2 regions of the Streptomonospora salina genome follow, and region 1 is predicted to be linked to the other one. Evidence: predicted binding sites of a transcription regulator. Region 1 holds the regulator's gene; the other holds the start of a gene.

The links. The regulator HrcA, encoded in region 1, represses chaperone genes, less so after heat shock. The targets are predictions, from matches to a motif close to TTGGCACTCTCNNNNNGAGAGTGCCAA.
Region 2: a site for HrcA is predicted at 2,305-2,331, ahead of groL (chaperonin GroEL). Genes of this name have one in related genera too.

What each region holds. Positions count from the first base shown of each region.
Region 1 is NZ_JACHLY010000001.1:982,988-989,410, forward strand. Features, by position in the region: gene HNR25_RS04510 (SigE family RNA polymerase sigma factor) at 550-1,080, shown strand; gene HNR25_RS04515 (hypothetical protein) at 1,077-1,823, shown strand; gene HNR25_RS04520 (16S rRNA (uracil(1498)-N(3))-methyltransferase) at 1,921-2,694, opposite strand; gene dnaJ (molecular chaperone DnaJ) at 2,835-3,986, opposite strand; gene hrcA (heat-inducible transcriptional repressor HrcA) at 3,987-5,000, opposite strand; gene HNR25_RS04535 (DUF3097 domain-containing protein) at 5,183-5,986, shown strand; gene HNR25_RS04540 (DUF4870 domain-containing protein) at 6,087-6,423, shown strand, end outside.
Region 2 is NZ_JACHLY010000001.1:3,145,290-3,151,712, forward strand. Features, by position in the region: gene HNR25_RS14410 (alpha,alpha-trehalose-phosphate synthase (UDP-forming)) at 1-10, opposite strand, end outside; SAM riboswitch class I at 362-504, shown strand; gene thrC (threonine synthase) at 518-1,783, shown strand; gene HNR25_RS14420 (ubiquitin-like small modifier protein 1) at 1,854-2,132, shown strand; gene groL (chaperonin GroEL) at 2,459-4,090, shown strand; gene HNR25_RS14430 (maleylpyruvate isomerase family mycothiol-dependent enzyme) at 4,435-5,199, shown strand; gene HNR25_RS14435 (IS4 family transposase) at 5,488-6,423, shown strand, end outside.

The sequences.
Region 1 (6,423 bases):
TCGTCCGATGCTGCCGCCCCCGGCCGGAGCTCCTCACGCGGGCGGCCCTTCCATGATGCCCGAGCACGACACCCGAGCGGGGCGGGCGGCCGCGCCCCGCCGGGCGCCTGCGGACGGCGGCCTGTCAGACGGTCCGGCTGCCGCACGCGCGCCCGATCTTCTACGGTTACGTCATACCGTGCACGTACGGTGTGCGTCGTCACGCCCCCGCTCAAGGAACCGTCCCCTCAGCAAGTGGTGCTCCTGTGAGGTCTCCCCATCCGTCCGTTCAGCCGGGCGTTTCCGGCCCGCCGCGCCCCGCCCCGTGCACCGCGGGCCGCTCGTGCACTGCGCGCGACGCGGGCCGCGCCGTCCGGTACTGTCGGCGCACCGCCGCAATGGCAGTGCCTGCGGGCACCGTCGACGCCCCCGGCCCGCGAGGCGGTCCGGCGCCCGGCGCCCGGCGCCCGATCCCGACGACGACGCGCCACGATCGGAACGAGAAGTACAGGCATGCCCTTTCGTAAACCCGGGGACAAGGGCGCGCGTCAAACGGATGTGACTGAAACGATGGTCGCAGGAGCCGCGGCGGCACCGTCCGCTGTCGACTGGGACGCGGACCAAGCCGTCACCCAGCTCTACACCACGCAGTACCGCCCGCTGGTGCGGCTGGCCACCCTGCTCGTTCGCGACCCCGCCACCGCCGAAGAGGTCGTCCAGGACGCCTTCGTCGCGATGCACGGCGCCTGGCGCCGGCTGCGCGACCCCAACAAGGCGCTGTCCTACCTCCGCCAGTCCGTGGTCAACCGGGCCCGGTCCGTTCTGCGGCACCGCGCCGTGGTAGAAAAGCACGCGCCCAAGGCGCTGCCCGACGCACCCAGCGCCGAACAGGGCGCGATGGGCGAACTCGAGCGAGCGGCGGTCATCGAAGCCCTGCGCACCCTCCCCGTCCGGCAGCGGGAGGCGGTGGTCCTGCGCTACTACGGCGACTTCTCCGAAGCGCAGATCGCCGACACGATGGGCATCAGCCGCGGCGCCGTCAAGAGTCACACCGCACGGGGGATAGCCGCGCTCCGCTCGGCTCTGGAGCAGACGACATGACCGAACCACCCCAGGACCCCTTCGAGGAGCGGCTCCGCGCCGTCTTGCGCTCCGAAGCCGCCTCGGTCGATCCCTCGCCCGAGGCGCTCGACACCATCCGGGCCCGAACGCAGCGCACGAGCTGGGTGACCGCTCTGCTCAACGCCTCATGGCTGCGGCCCTCGCTGGCGGTGGGAGCCGCGGTACTGATCGCGGCTTCGGTGCTGTTCGGGGCTCCGCAGGTGCGCGACCGGGTCCTGCCGCAATCCCTGACCACACCGGCCTCCGAGTCCCAGGCACCGGCCGAGGACGCCCCGTCCGAGGACGGGGTGCCCAGTCAGGCCCCGTCCCGGCCCGGGCCCGCCGAGCTTCCGAACGAAGGCGCGGCCCCCCCGCCGGGGACACACCCCAGCCCCGATCCGACCGAGGGCGAGACCACGCCGCCCGGCACCGCCGGCACCTGCCCCACCGGCCCTTCGGGCGCGCCGACACCCACCCCCGATCCGTCGGCCGGCGAGGACTCCACCGGCGACGATTCCGACACCGGCTGCGCGTCCACCGGCACGCCGTCCGGCCCTGCCGAGGAACCGCCGGAGGACGACACCGGCGACGGCTCCGGTGACGACTCCACCGCACCGCCCGAGGACGGCACGGACGACGGCGACGCCGGGGAGGACGAGGACACGTCCACCACCGACCCGGACGACACGTCCTCGGGCAGCGGCAGCGGCAGCGGCGACACCACGGCGGCCGAGGCCGCCTGACCGGCCCCGCACCGCCCGCGTCGCCGGCACCGTTCCCGGATACAACGTCCGGCAGTGCCGGCCGCGGGCCGCCGGCGGCGGGGCCCCGCTCCCGGGGTCACCACCGTCCGCAGCGGGCCTGCAGCACGGCCAGGGCGGCCACCCCGGCCGTGGACGTGCGCAGCACCGTCGGCCCCAGCAGAGCGCGCACCGCGCCGGCGGACTCCAGCGCGCCCAGCTCGGCGTCGGAGAACCCGCCCTCGGGCCCGACCACGACGACGATCCCGGCGCGGCCGCCGCCGCTGTCGGCGGTCGTGCCGGTTCCGGGGCCCTCCCCCGGCAGCGGCAGCGACGACAGCCGCGAGTCGGCGTCCTCGTGCAGCAGGATCGCCGCGTCGGCGGCCGCCACCCGCGCGCACACGTCGCCGGTGCCGGCGAGCTCGGCCACTTCGGGGATCCGGCTGCGCCGCGACTGCTTCGCCGCCTCGCGGGCGGTGGAGCGCCACTTGGCCAGCGACTTGGCCGCCCGCTCGGGGCGCCAGCGCGTGACGCAGCGCTCGGCCGCCCACGGCACGATGCGGTCGACCCCCGCCTCGGTCATGACCTCGACGGCGAGCTCGCCGCGGTCGCCCTTGGGCAGCGCCTGGACCACGGTCAGCTGCGGGTGCGGCGCCGCATCGGCGCCGCGCTCCTCGACCGCGCAGACGACGCGGTCCTTGCCGACCTCGGCAACCCGGCAGCGCGCCCGCATACCGGCGCCGTCGACCAGCTGAACGGTCTCGCCGACGGCGATCCGCCGCACCGCGGCGGCGTGCCGGCCCTCGTTCCCGGACAGCACGACGGTGCCGCCGTCCAATTCACCCGGCTCGCAGAGGAAGACCGGAGCCGTCACATCCGCCTCCATTCCGCGGTCGGGCCGGTGCGCCCGGCCCGGCGCCGCACCGCAGACGCGGGCCGGCACCGCGCCCTGCGCGGTGCCGGCCCGCGGTGCCGGGTTCCCGGCCTACGTCGCCCATAGCGGACCCGGACGCGTCAGCGCGAGCCGAAGGCGTCGCGCAGCCGCGAGAACAGTCCGCCGTGGCCCGGGCTGAACTTGCCCGGAGGCTGGTCTTCGCCGCGCAGTTCGGCGAACTTGCGCAGCAGCGACTCCTGCTCTTCGTCGAGCTTGGCGGGGGTCTCGACGTCGACCTGGATCATCAGGTCGCCGCGCCCGGCGCCGTCGAGATGGCGGGAGCCGCGCCCGGACAGGGTGATGACGTGCCCGGAGCCGGTACCCGGCCGCAGGTCGATCTCCTCGGTGCCGTCGAGCGTGTCGAAGGTGAACGAAGCTCCCAGCGCGGCGGCGGTCATCGGCACCGTTATGGTGCAGTGCAGATCGTCGCCCCGCCGTTCGAAGGTCGAGTGGGGGCGCTGCACGATCTCCAGGAAGATGTCGCCGCGCGGCCCGCCGTTGGGCCCGACTTCGCCCTCGCCGGCGAGCTGGATCTGGGTGCCGTCCTCGACGCCCGCGGGGATCTGCACCTTGCGGGTGACCTTCTCGTGCACCCGTCCCTCCCCGCTGCAGTCCGCGCAGGGGTCGGTGATGATCGTGCCCTGCCCCGAGCACTGCGGGCACGGCCGCGTGGTCATGACCTGTCCCAGGAAGGAGCGCGCGACCTGCGAGACCTCACCGCGGCCCTGGCACGTGTCGCAGGTGTGGCGGTGGGAGCCCTTGGCCGTGCCCTCGCCCTGGCAGGTGTTGCACAGCACCGCCGTGGGGAAAGTGACGTCCTTGGTGACGCCGAAGGCGGTTTCGGACAGGTCGAGGTCGATGCGGACCTTGATGCTGCGTCCGCGGCGCGCCCGGTCGCGCGCACCGCGTCCGCCGCCGGCCTGGCCGCCGCCGAAGAACGCGTTCATGATGTCGTCGAAGGGGAAACCGCCCCCGCCGAAGCCGCCGGCTCCCGCTCCGCCGCCTCCGCCGGAGGACGCGAACGGGTCGCCGCCCATGTCGTGCATCCGGCGCTTGCTCTCGTCGGAGAGCACCTCGTAGGCCTGGGTCACTTCCTTGAAGCGATCCTGCGTGGCCGGGTCCGGGTTGACGTCCGGGTGGAGTTCGCGGGCGAGCCGCCGATACGCCTTCTTGATCTCGTCCTGGGATGCTTCACGCCGCACCCCGAGGATCTCGTAATAGTCTCTCGCCACTTACTGCCCCGCAAGTATCTGTCCGAGGTACCGAGCCACTGCGCGTACCGCTCCCATCGTTCCTGGATAGTCCATTCTGGTCGGACCGACTACGCCGATCTTGGCCAGCGGCTGGTCGCCGATGCCGTAACCGGCGGAGACGATCGACGTGGATCTCAGACCCTCGTGAGAGTTCTCGGCGCCGATGCGTACCGTCAGCATGGAAGGGTCGCTCATCTCCCCCAGCAAACGGAGGAGGACGACGTTTTCTTCCAAGGCCTCCAGTACCTCCCGCAGGCTAGCCGAGAAATCCATCGCGGCGAGATTCGCCGTACCACCGAGGACGATCTTCTCGTCGTGGCGCTCGACGAGGCTCTCCAGCAGCACCGACAGCACGACCGCCGCCATGGCGCGCTCGTCCGGCGGAAGCTGGCTGGGCAGATCCTCCACGGCGTTGGGGACCTCGGTGAGCCACGTGCCCACCAAGGCCCGGTTGAGCATCTGGCGGAGGCTGTCGACAGCGTCCTCGCTGACCGCCCCCAGGTTGTCGATCACCCGCTGCTCGACGCGGCCGGTGTCGGTGATGAGCACCATCATGACGCGCTGCTGGCCCAGCGGGACCAGCTCCACGTGCTGTACCGATGACCGGGTGAGCGAGGGATATTGCACCACTGCGACCTGCCGGGTGAGCTGAGCCAGCAGGCGCACCGTCCGCCCCACGATCTCATCGAGGTCGACGGCGCCGCCGAGGAAACTCTCGATGGCGCGGCGCTCTGCGGCGGAGAGGGGCTTCACCGTCGACAGCCGGTCCACGAACAGCCGGTACCCCTTGTCGGTGGGAACGCGGCCGGCGCTGGTATGCGGCTGGGTGATATACCCCTCTTCCTCCAGCGACACCATGTCGTTGCGGACGGTGGCCGGAGACACCCCGAGGGTGTGGCGGTCGGCGAGCGCCTTGGACCCCACGGGCTCGTTCGTGGACACGTAATCCTCGACGATCGCCCGCAGAACCGCAAGCTTCCGGTCGTCGAGCACGTGCTCACCTCCTCCTGGCACTCCATGGCCTTAAGTGCTAATTCTAAGCCGTTCCGCAAGAACGGTTCGATCACGGGCCGCCGAGCGCACCGTCGGGTCTCCGTGTCCGGGCCCGGGCCGGCCGGTAGAATCCGCCCGTGTCCACGAGTCCGGGTCCGAACAGCAGAAGGTACGACGGGGACGTGTTGTCCGGGGACCGGCGCCGCCCGCGCAAAGGCGCCGTCGCCGAGGTCCCCCTGGAGCGCGGCCTCGTGCTGGAGTCGGCCGACGAGGGGTTCTGCGGTGCCGTCGTCTCCTGGGACAAGCAGGCGGTGACCCTTGAGGACCGCGGCGGCCGCCGCCGGGTCTTCGACCTGGAGCCCGCGGCGTTCCTCGTCGACGGCCGTCCCGCCACCGCGGTACGGCCGAGCGCGGCGCCGTCGGGGCCCGCCCGCAGCGCCTCCGGGTCGATCGCGGTACAGGGGGCGCGTTCGCGGGTCGCCCGGGAGAGCCGGATCTACGTCGAGGGCGTGCACGACGCCGAACTCGTCGAGAAAGTCTGGGGCCACGACCTGCGCGTCGAGGGCGTGGTCGTGGAGTACCTGGAGGGCGTCGACCACCTGCCGGAGATCGTGGCCGAATTCGGCCCCGGGGCCCGGCGTCGTCTGGGCGTTCTGGTCGACCACCTGGTGCCGGGGTCCAAGGAGAGCCGGATCGCCGAGCAGGTCTCCTCGCCCGGCGTCCTGGTGGCGGGCCACCCCTTCGTCGACGTCTGGCAGGCGGTCAAGCCGTCGGTGCTGGGATTCTCCGCGTGGCCGGAGGTCCCCCGCGGCATACCGTGGAAGGAAGGCGTCCTGCGGGCGCTGGGCAGCGATGAGGAGCCCGGCGAAGCGTGGCGGCGGATCCTGGGGTCGGTGCGCACCTACGCCGACCTCGAACCGGAGCTGCTGGGGCGCGTCGAAGAGCTTATCGACTTCGTCACCGCGGCAGAAGGGCTGCAAGACTAGGCGGGTCCGTCAGCACCGCGCAGCGGCAGACGCGCGGTGGCCTGCCGGGGCGCCGGATGGCACTATCGGCCCAACGCAATCGGCACAGCCAAGGGACAAGATGAGCGAGACCCCGCCCAACCGACCACAGCCCCAGGAGGGGCCCTACGGTGACCAGCCGGCACCCGGCCCCGTTCCCTCTGGCGGGCAGCCCGGCCAGGGACAGGCGGGCACCGGGGACCAGCAGCCCGACTACCAGCAGCAGGAGTACGGCTACCCGAGCGGGGGCCAACCGGCCTACGGCGAGCAGCCCCACCCCGGCTACGGACAGCCCGGCGCCGGGCAGCCCTACCCGCAGCAGCCGCCGCCCGGCTACGCACCCGACCAGGGCGGCTACCCCCAGCCGGGGTACGGCGGGCCCACCGGCGGACAGCCCGCCTACGGCCAGCCCGGATACC
Region 2 (6,423 bases), 2.2 Mb from region 1:
CCTTGTCCACCTGAACGTCCACCTCTCACCTGTCACCGCGGATTGCGCCGACGCTTCATTGCACTACACCGGTACCCCGTACGACAGGGCCCGCTGTGTGAAGGTGTCATAGGTCTCGCCTGCGGCCGGTGCGCGCAAACCCGGGAGGCCGCGGCGGACCGGCCCGGCAGGCGCGCCACAGCGGGCGTAGCGGCCGCTCCGGGGCCGCGGCCAGGGACGACGCCGGTCCCGGTGCGGCGCCTTCGGGCGTGTTACCCGCGTCACTCTTCATGGATAAACCGGCACAGGGTGGGTTAGTCTTGCGTGCGGATTCCGCTGCGCCTCCCGGGCCCGTACGCGGATCCGCCATACAACTTCATATTGCTCATCCAGAGGGGTGGAGGGACCGGCCCTACGAAGCCCCGGCAACCATCTCGGTTTGCGCGACTCGCGATCCTGCGAGGCGGCCGAGGCAGGTGCCAACTCCGGCCTGGGACCAGATCGGTTCGCCAGGGAAGATGAGGGGAGACGCCTCGTTATGGCGATAGCCGCCACGGAAACGCAACCGACCGCCGCCCGCGCCTTCGGCCCCGCCGCCGCGCTGTCCTGTCGGGAATGCGGCGAGCGCTACGACCTCGCTCCGCGCTTCGCGTGCGAGTTCTGTTTCGGCCCGCTCGAAGTGGCCTACGAGTTCGGTGCGCTCACCCGCGCGGAGATCGAGCGCGGCCCGAACAACATCTGGCGCTACGCCGGCCTGCTGCCGGTGCCCGACAACGTCGCCGAGCTGCCCAACATGGACCCCGGGCTGACGCCGCTGGTGCGCGCCGACCGGCTGGCCGGCGAACTGGGGATGCGCTCGCTGCACGTCAAGGACGACTCCGCCAACCCCACCCACTCCTTCAAGGACCGGGTGGTGGCCATGGCCGTGGAGGCCGCCCGCACCTTCGGATTCCGCACGCTGTCGTGCTCGTCCACCGGCAACCTGGCCGGTGCTGTGGGCGCCGCCTCGGCCCGCGCCGGATTCCGCTCGTGCGTGTTCATCCCGGCCGGCCTGGAAGAGGGCAAGGTCGTCATGGCGGCCGTCTACGGCGGTCAGGTCGTGGCCGTCGACGGCAACTACGACGACGTGAACCGCTTCTGCTCGGAGCTGATCGGCGACCCCGCCGGCGAGGACTGGGGCTTCGTCAACGTCAACCTGCGCCCCTACTACGCCGAGGGGTCCAAGACGCTGGCCTACGAGATCGCCGAGCAGCTGGGATGGCGGCTGCCCGAGCAGATCATCGTGCCCATCGCGTCGGGCTCCCAGCTCACCAAGATCGACAAGGGCTTCCGCGAACTGATCGAGCTGGGCCTGGTCGAGGACCGGCCGTACAAGGTGTTCGGCGCCCAGGCCACGGGCTGCTCGCCGGTCGCCGCCGCCTATGAGCAGGGCCACGACGTCGTCCAGCCGGTCAAGCCCGACACCATCGCCAAGTCGCTGGCCATCGGCAACCCCGCCGACGGCCCCTACGTCATCGACGTCTGCCGCCGCACCGGCGGCGCCGTCGCCCACGTCGACGACGCGGCCGTGGTCGACTCCATCGGCCTGCTGGCCCGCACCGAGGGCGTTTTCGCCGAAACCGCCGGCGGCGTGACCACCGGTGTCCTGCGCAAGCTGCTGGACGAAGGCGCGCTCGACCCCGACGCCGAGACCGTGGTGCTCAACACCGGCGACGGCCTGAAGACTCTCGGCGCCGTCGAGGCGGGAGTCACCGCGACCATCAAGCCCTCCCTGGACGTGTTCAAGGAGGCGGGGCTGCTTTAGCCCCCGTACGACCCTGCCCCCCGTCCCGCCGACCTCCGGCAGCGAGCGAGTCAAGGAGTATCCGCAGATCATGAGCGTCAGCGTCCGAGTCCCGACCATTCTGCGCACCTACACCAAGGACGAGGCCGACGTGACCGCCGAAGGCGGCACGGTCCAGGACGTCCTGGCCGACCTGGAGGCCAAGTACCCCGGTATCCGGGCGCGCATCGTCGACGACTCCGGCAAGATCCGCCGCTTCGTCAACGTCTACGTCGGTGACGAGGACGTGCGATTCGCCCAGGGTCTGCAGACCCCGACCGCCTCGGGTGCGCAGGTCTCGATCATCCCGGCCGTCGCCGGAGGCTGCTGAGCCCCGGACGGCGCCGTCCGCTGCGCCCGCGCCCTCCGGAAGGTTCCGGGGGCGCGGGCGTCGTCGTGTCGAGGAGCCGCCGGTGAGGCGGCGTTGACCTGCGAGTGGATCCGCGGCGAACTCTGGAGAGGGCATTTGCACTCGCATAGGCGGAGTGCTAATAATAGGTGAGCTGGCACTCTGACAAGCGGAGTGCTAACCCCTGGTTCGAGGCGATGAGGCCGCGGCCTCCGGCAGAGGGGTTGCCGGAATCCCCGCGGTCGTCCGTCGCGGGCGTCGGCTCGTACCTTCGCGTATCAGCCCGGTCTCGGGAGGACAAGAAGTCTATGGCAGCCAAACTGATCGCGTTCGACGAAGAGGCCCGCCGCGGCCTTGAGCGCGGTATGAACCAGCTCGCAGACGCGGTGAAGGTGACGCTCGGCCCGAAGGGCCGCAACGTCGTTCTGGAGAAGAAGTGGGGCGCCCCCACGATCACCAACGACGGCGTCTCCATCGCAAAGGAGATCGAGCTCGAGGACAGCTGGGAGAAGATCGGCGCCGAGCTCGTCAAGGAGGTCGCCAAGAAGACCGACGACGTCGCCGGTGACGGCACCACCACCGCCACCGTGCTCGCGCAGGCCATGGTGCGCGAGGGCCTGCGCAACGTCGCGGCCGGCGCCAACCCGGTCGGCCTCAAGCGCGGCATCGACAGCGCCGTCACCCGGCTGAGCGAGGAACTGGCCAACCTGTCCAAGGAGGTCGAGACCAAGGAGCAGATCGGCTCCACCGCCTCGATCTCCGCCGGCGACGCCCAGATCGGCGACACCATCGCCGAGGCCATGGACAAGGTCGGCAAGGAAGGCGTCATCACCGTCGAGGAGGGGCAGACCTTCGGGCTGGAGCTGGAGCTCGCCGAGGGCATGCGCTTCGACAAGGGCTACGTCTCCCCCTACTTCGCTACCGACATGGAGCGGATGGAGACGGAGCTCGAGGACCCCTACATCCTCATCGCCAACCAGAAGATCTCGAACAACAACGAGTTCCTTCCGGTCGTCGAGAAGGTCCTGCAGGCCGGCCGTCCGCTGATGGTCATCGCGGAGGACCTCGAGGGCGGCGCGCTGCAGACCCTCGTCGTCAACAAGATCCGCGGCAACTTCAAGTCCGTCGCCGTCAAGGCCCCGGGCTTCGGCGACCGCCGCAAGGCCCAGCTCGAGGACATCGCCGTGCTGACCGGCGGCCAGGTCATCACCGAAGAGGTCGGCCTGAAGCTGGAGAACACCGAGCTGGACATGCTCGGCCGCGCCCGCAAGGTGGTCGTCACCAAGGACGAGACCACCATCGTGGACGGCTCCGGCGACGCCACCTCCATCTCCGGCCGGGTCAGCGAGATCCGCAACGAGATGGAGCGCAGCGACTCCGACTACGACCGCGAGAAGCTGCAGGAGCGCCTGGCGCGCCTGGCCGGCGGTGTCGCGGTCATCAAGGCCGGTGCCGCCACCGAGGTGGAGCTCAAGGAGCGCAAGCACCGCATCGAGGACGCGGTGCGCAACGCCAAGGCCGCCGTCGAAGAGGGCATCCTGCCCGGCGGCGGTGTGGCTCTGCTGCAGGCCGGGGTCCCGGTCTTCGAGAAGCTGGACCTGCAGGGCGACGAGGCCATCGGCGCCGACATCGTCCGCCGCGCCATCGGCGAGCCGCTGAAGCAGATCGCGGTCAACTCCGGTCTCGAAGGCGGGGTCGTCGCGGAGAAGGTGCGCAACCTGGAGCCGGGCGTCGGCCTGAACGCCGCCACGGGCGAGTACACCGACCTGTTCACGGACGGCGTCATCGACCCGACCAAGGTGACGCGCTCGGCGCTGCAGAACGCGGGCTCCATCGCCGGCCTCTTCCTGACCACCGAGGCGGTCATCGCGGAGAAGCCGGAGAAGCAGGCCCAGGGCGGCGGCGCAGACGCCGGCGGCATGGGCGGCATGGACTTCTAAGACCTCTCTTAGAGGTCGGCGAGTCGGGTACGCGAACTCGGCCCACCTGCGACGATCGGGCGGTCCCCACTGCGGGGGCCGCCCGATTCGCGTATGCGGGAGGGCGCGCCTCCCGGGCGCGGAGTGCGTCCGCGCGCGCCCGCGCCTGCCCGTGTCTGCCGTGTCTGCCCCAGGAGGCCTCGCGGGCCGTTCGGGTCGCGCACCGCCCCTCCTGCGCGGCTCCCCTCGGAGGCGGCGGTGGTAGCGTCGCTTGCGCCTCCGCGGTGCGCTGACGCGGTCCCCCGGTGCGGCCGGGCGCGGGCCGAACCGCGGAGACGGCGCGCAGACCAGTCCAGGAGGCCACGATGACCGTTCCCCGTATCCGGACCGACGATCACTCGGTGGTGTCCGGCGCAGCCGACGACGCCACGGACCGTCTGCTGCGGACCGCCTCGGGCGTGCGTCCCGACCAGATCGGTGGGCCTTCGCTGCTGCCGGGATGGACGCGCGGCCACGTGCTGGCCCACGTCGCCCGCAACGCCGACGCGCTCGTGCGGTTGCTGGAGGGCGCCCGGGAAGGGCGTCAGGCCGACCTGTATCCCAGCCGCGACGACCGTGACCGCGAGATCGAGGAGGGGGCCGATCGGGGCCCCGAGGAGCAGGCGGCCGACCTGGAGGACAGCGCCGAGCGGCTGGCCGAGGCCGTGCGCTCCATGCCCAAGAAGGCGTGGAAGTTCGAGATCCGGCTTCCCGACGGCCGCGTGTTCCCGGCCGCGCGGATCCCGTGGATGCGGTTGTCGGAGGTGGAGTACCACCACGTCGACCTGGGCCTGGACTACGCGCCGGGCGCGTGGCCCCAGCCCTTCGTCGCAGAAGAGGTGGAGAGCCTGGTGGCGCGCTTCGCCGCCGAGGAGGAGCTGCCGCCCGTGCTGCTGCGCGATTCCGGGTCCGGCGAGGAGTTCCGCATCGGCGCCGCCGCCGGCCCGGCGGTGACCGCCCAGGGCCCGGCGAGCGCGCTGCTGGCCTGGCTCTCCGGCCGCGCCGACGGTTCCCGCCTCACGGTCCACCGCGACGGTACGCCCGTCGCGGAACCCGCCGCCGTCCTGCCCGAGCTTCCGCCCATGCGGTGACGCCGCGCGGAGCCGGTCGGCGGCCGGTGCCCACCCCGGTGGAGGCGTCGCCGCACACCTGGGAGCTCGCCTCGGACCGCTCGATGATGTCGGTGGGATAGCGCGGTGCGGGGCTCGCGGCCCGGATGCGGTACACCCGCCGGTGAATTCCCGGATACCGGCGGGCCGGTGCGGGATCCGACCCCAACACCGTTGTTTTAGGGCATCTTCGCTGGTAAGGGCCTCGGGGTGGTGCGAGCCTGGCACCGAGGGTTCGCGGCCGCCTCTACCCGCGGGATACTCGATGGCGTGACGAACGCGGCTGACCGCGCCTCTTTCGGGGTGCTGACCCAGACCTTCGACCCGCACCTGGTCGAGGAGGTGGCCACCCGGGGCGGCGCCCTCCAGCAACGGCGGCGCGAGCTGCCCGCACGGCTGACCCTGTACTTGGTCCTGGCGCTGTGGCTGTGGCGCAACCTCTCCTACAAAGAGGTCTGGCGCAGGCTGGCTGACGGCTGCGCGTTCAGCGGCGGGGCCCGGGAGTTGGCCGTGCCGGCCTCGGGCGCGCCCGAGGCCTCCAGCGTGAGCCGGGCCCGGCAGCGGCTGGGCACCGAACCCCTCACGCTGCTCTTCGCCCGCACCGCCGGGCCCCTGGCCGAGAGCGACACCCCGGGAGCATGGTGGCGCGGCTACCGCCTGACTGCGGTGGACGGCACCTGCCTGGACACCCCCGACACCACCGCGAACCGGGCCGCGTTCGGCGGCCCCTCTGAGGGGGCCTTCCCTCAACTGCGTCTGGTCGCCCACTGCGAGATCGGCACCCGCTGCCTCATCGACGCGTCCTTCGACGCCTACACCACCAGCGAGAAAGCCCTGTGCGAGCGCATGGCGGCCTCGTTCGCGCCCGACATGCTCACGGTCTTCGACTCGGGGTTTTGCGGCAGCGACCTGTACTGCACGATCACCGCCACCGGCGCCCAGGTCATCATGCGCGCCGGCGCCCAGTTCGCCCTGGCCCCCGTCGAGGTCCTGGCCGACGGCTCCTACACCGCGCACCTGTCCAAGGGCGGTCCGCTGGTGCGTGTGGTCGAGTACACCGTCTACACCGACACCGTCACCGCACACGGCGGCCACACCACGGCCGGGGAGACGATCACCCTGGTCACCAGCCTGATCGACCCGGTGCTCCACCCCATCGCCGACTTCCCGGGGCTGTACGCGGCCCGCTGGGAATCGGAGATCCTC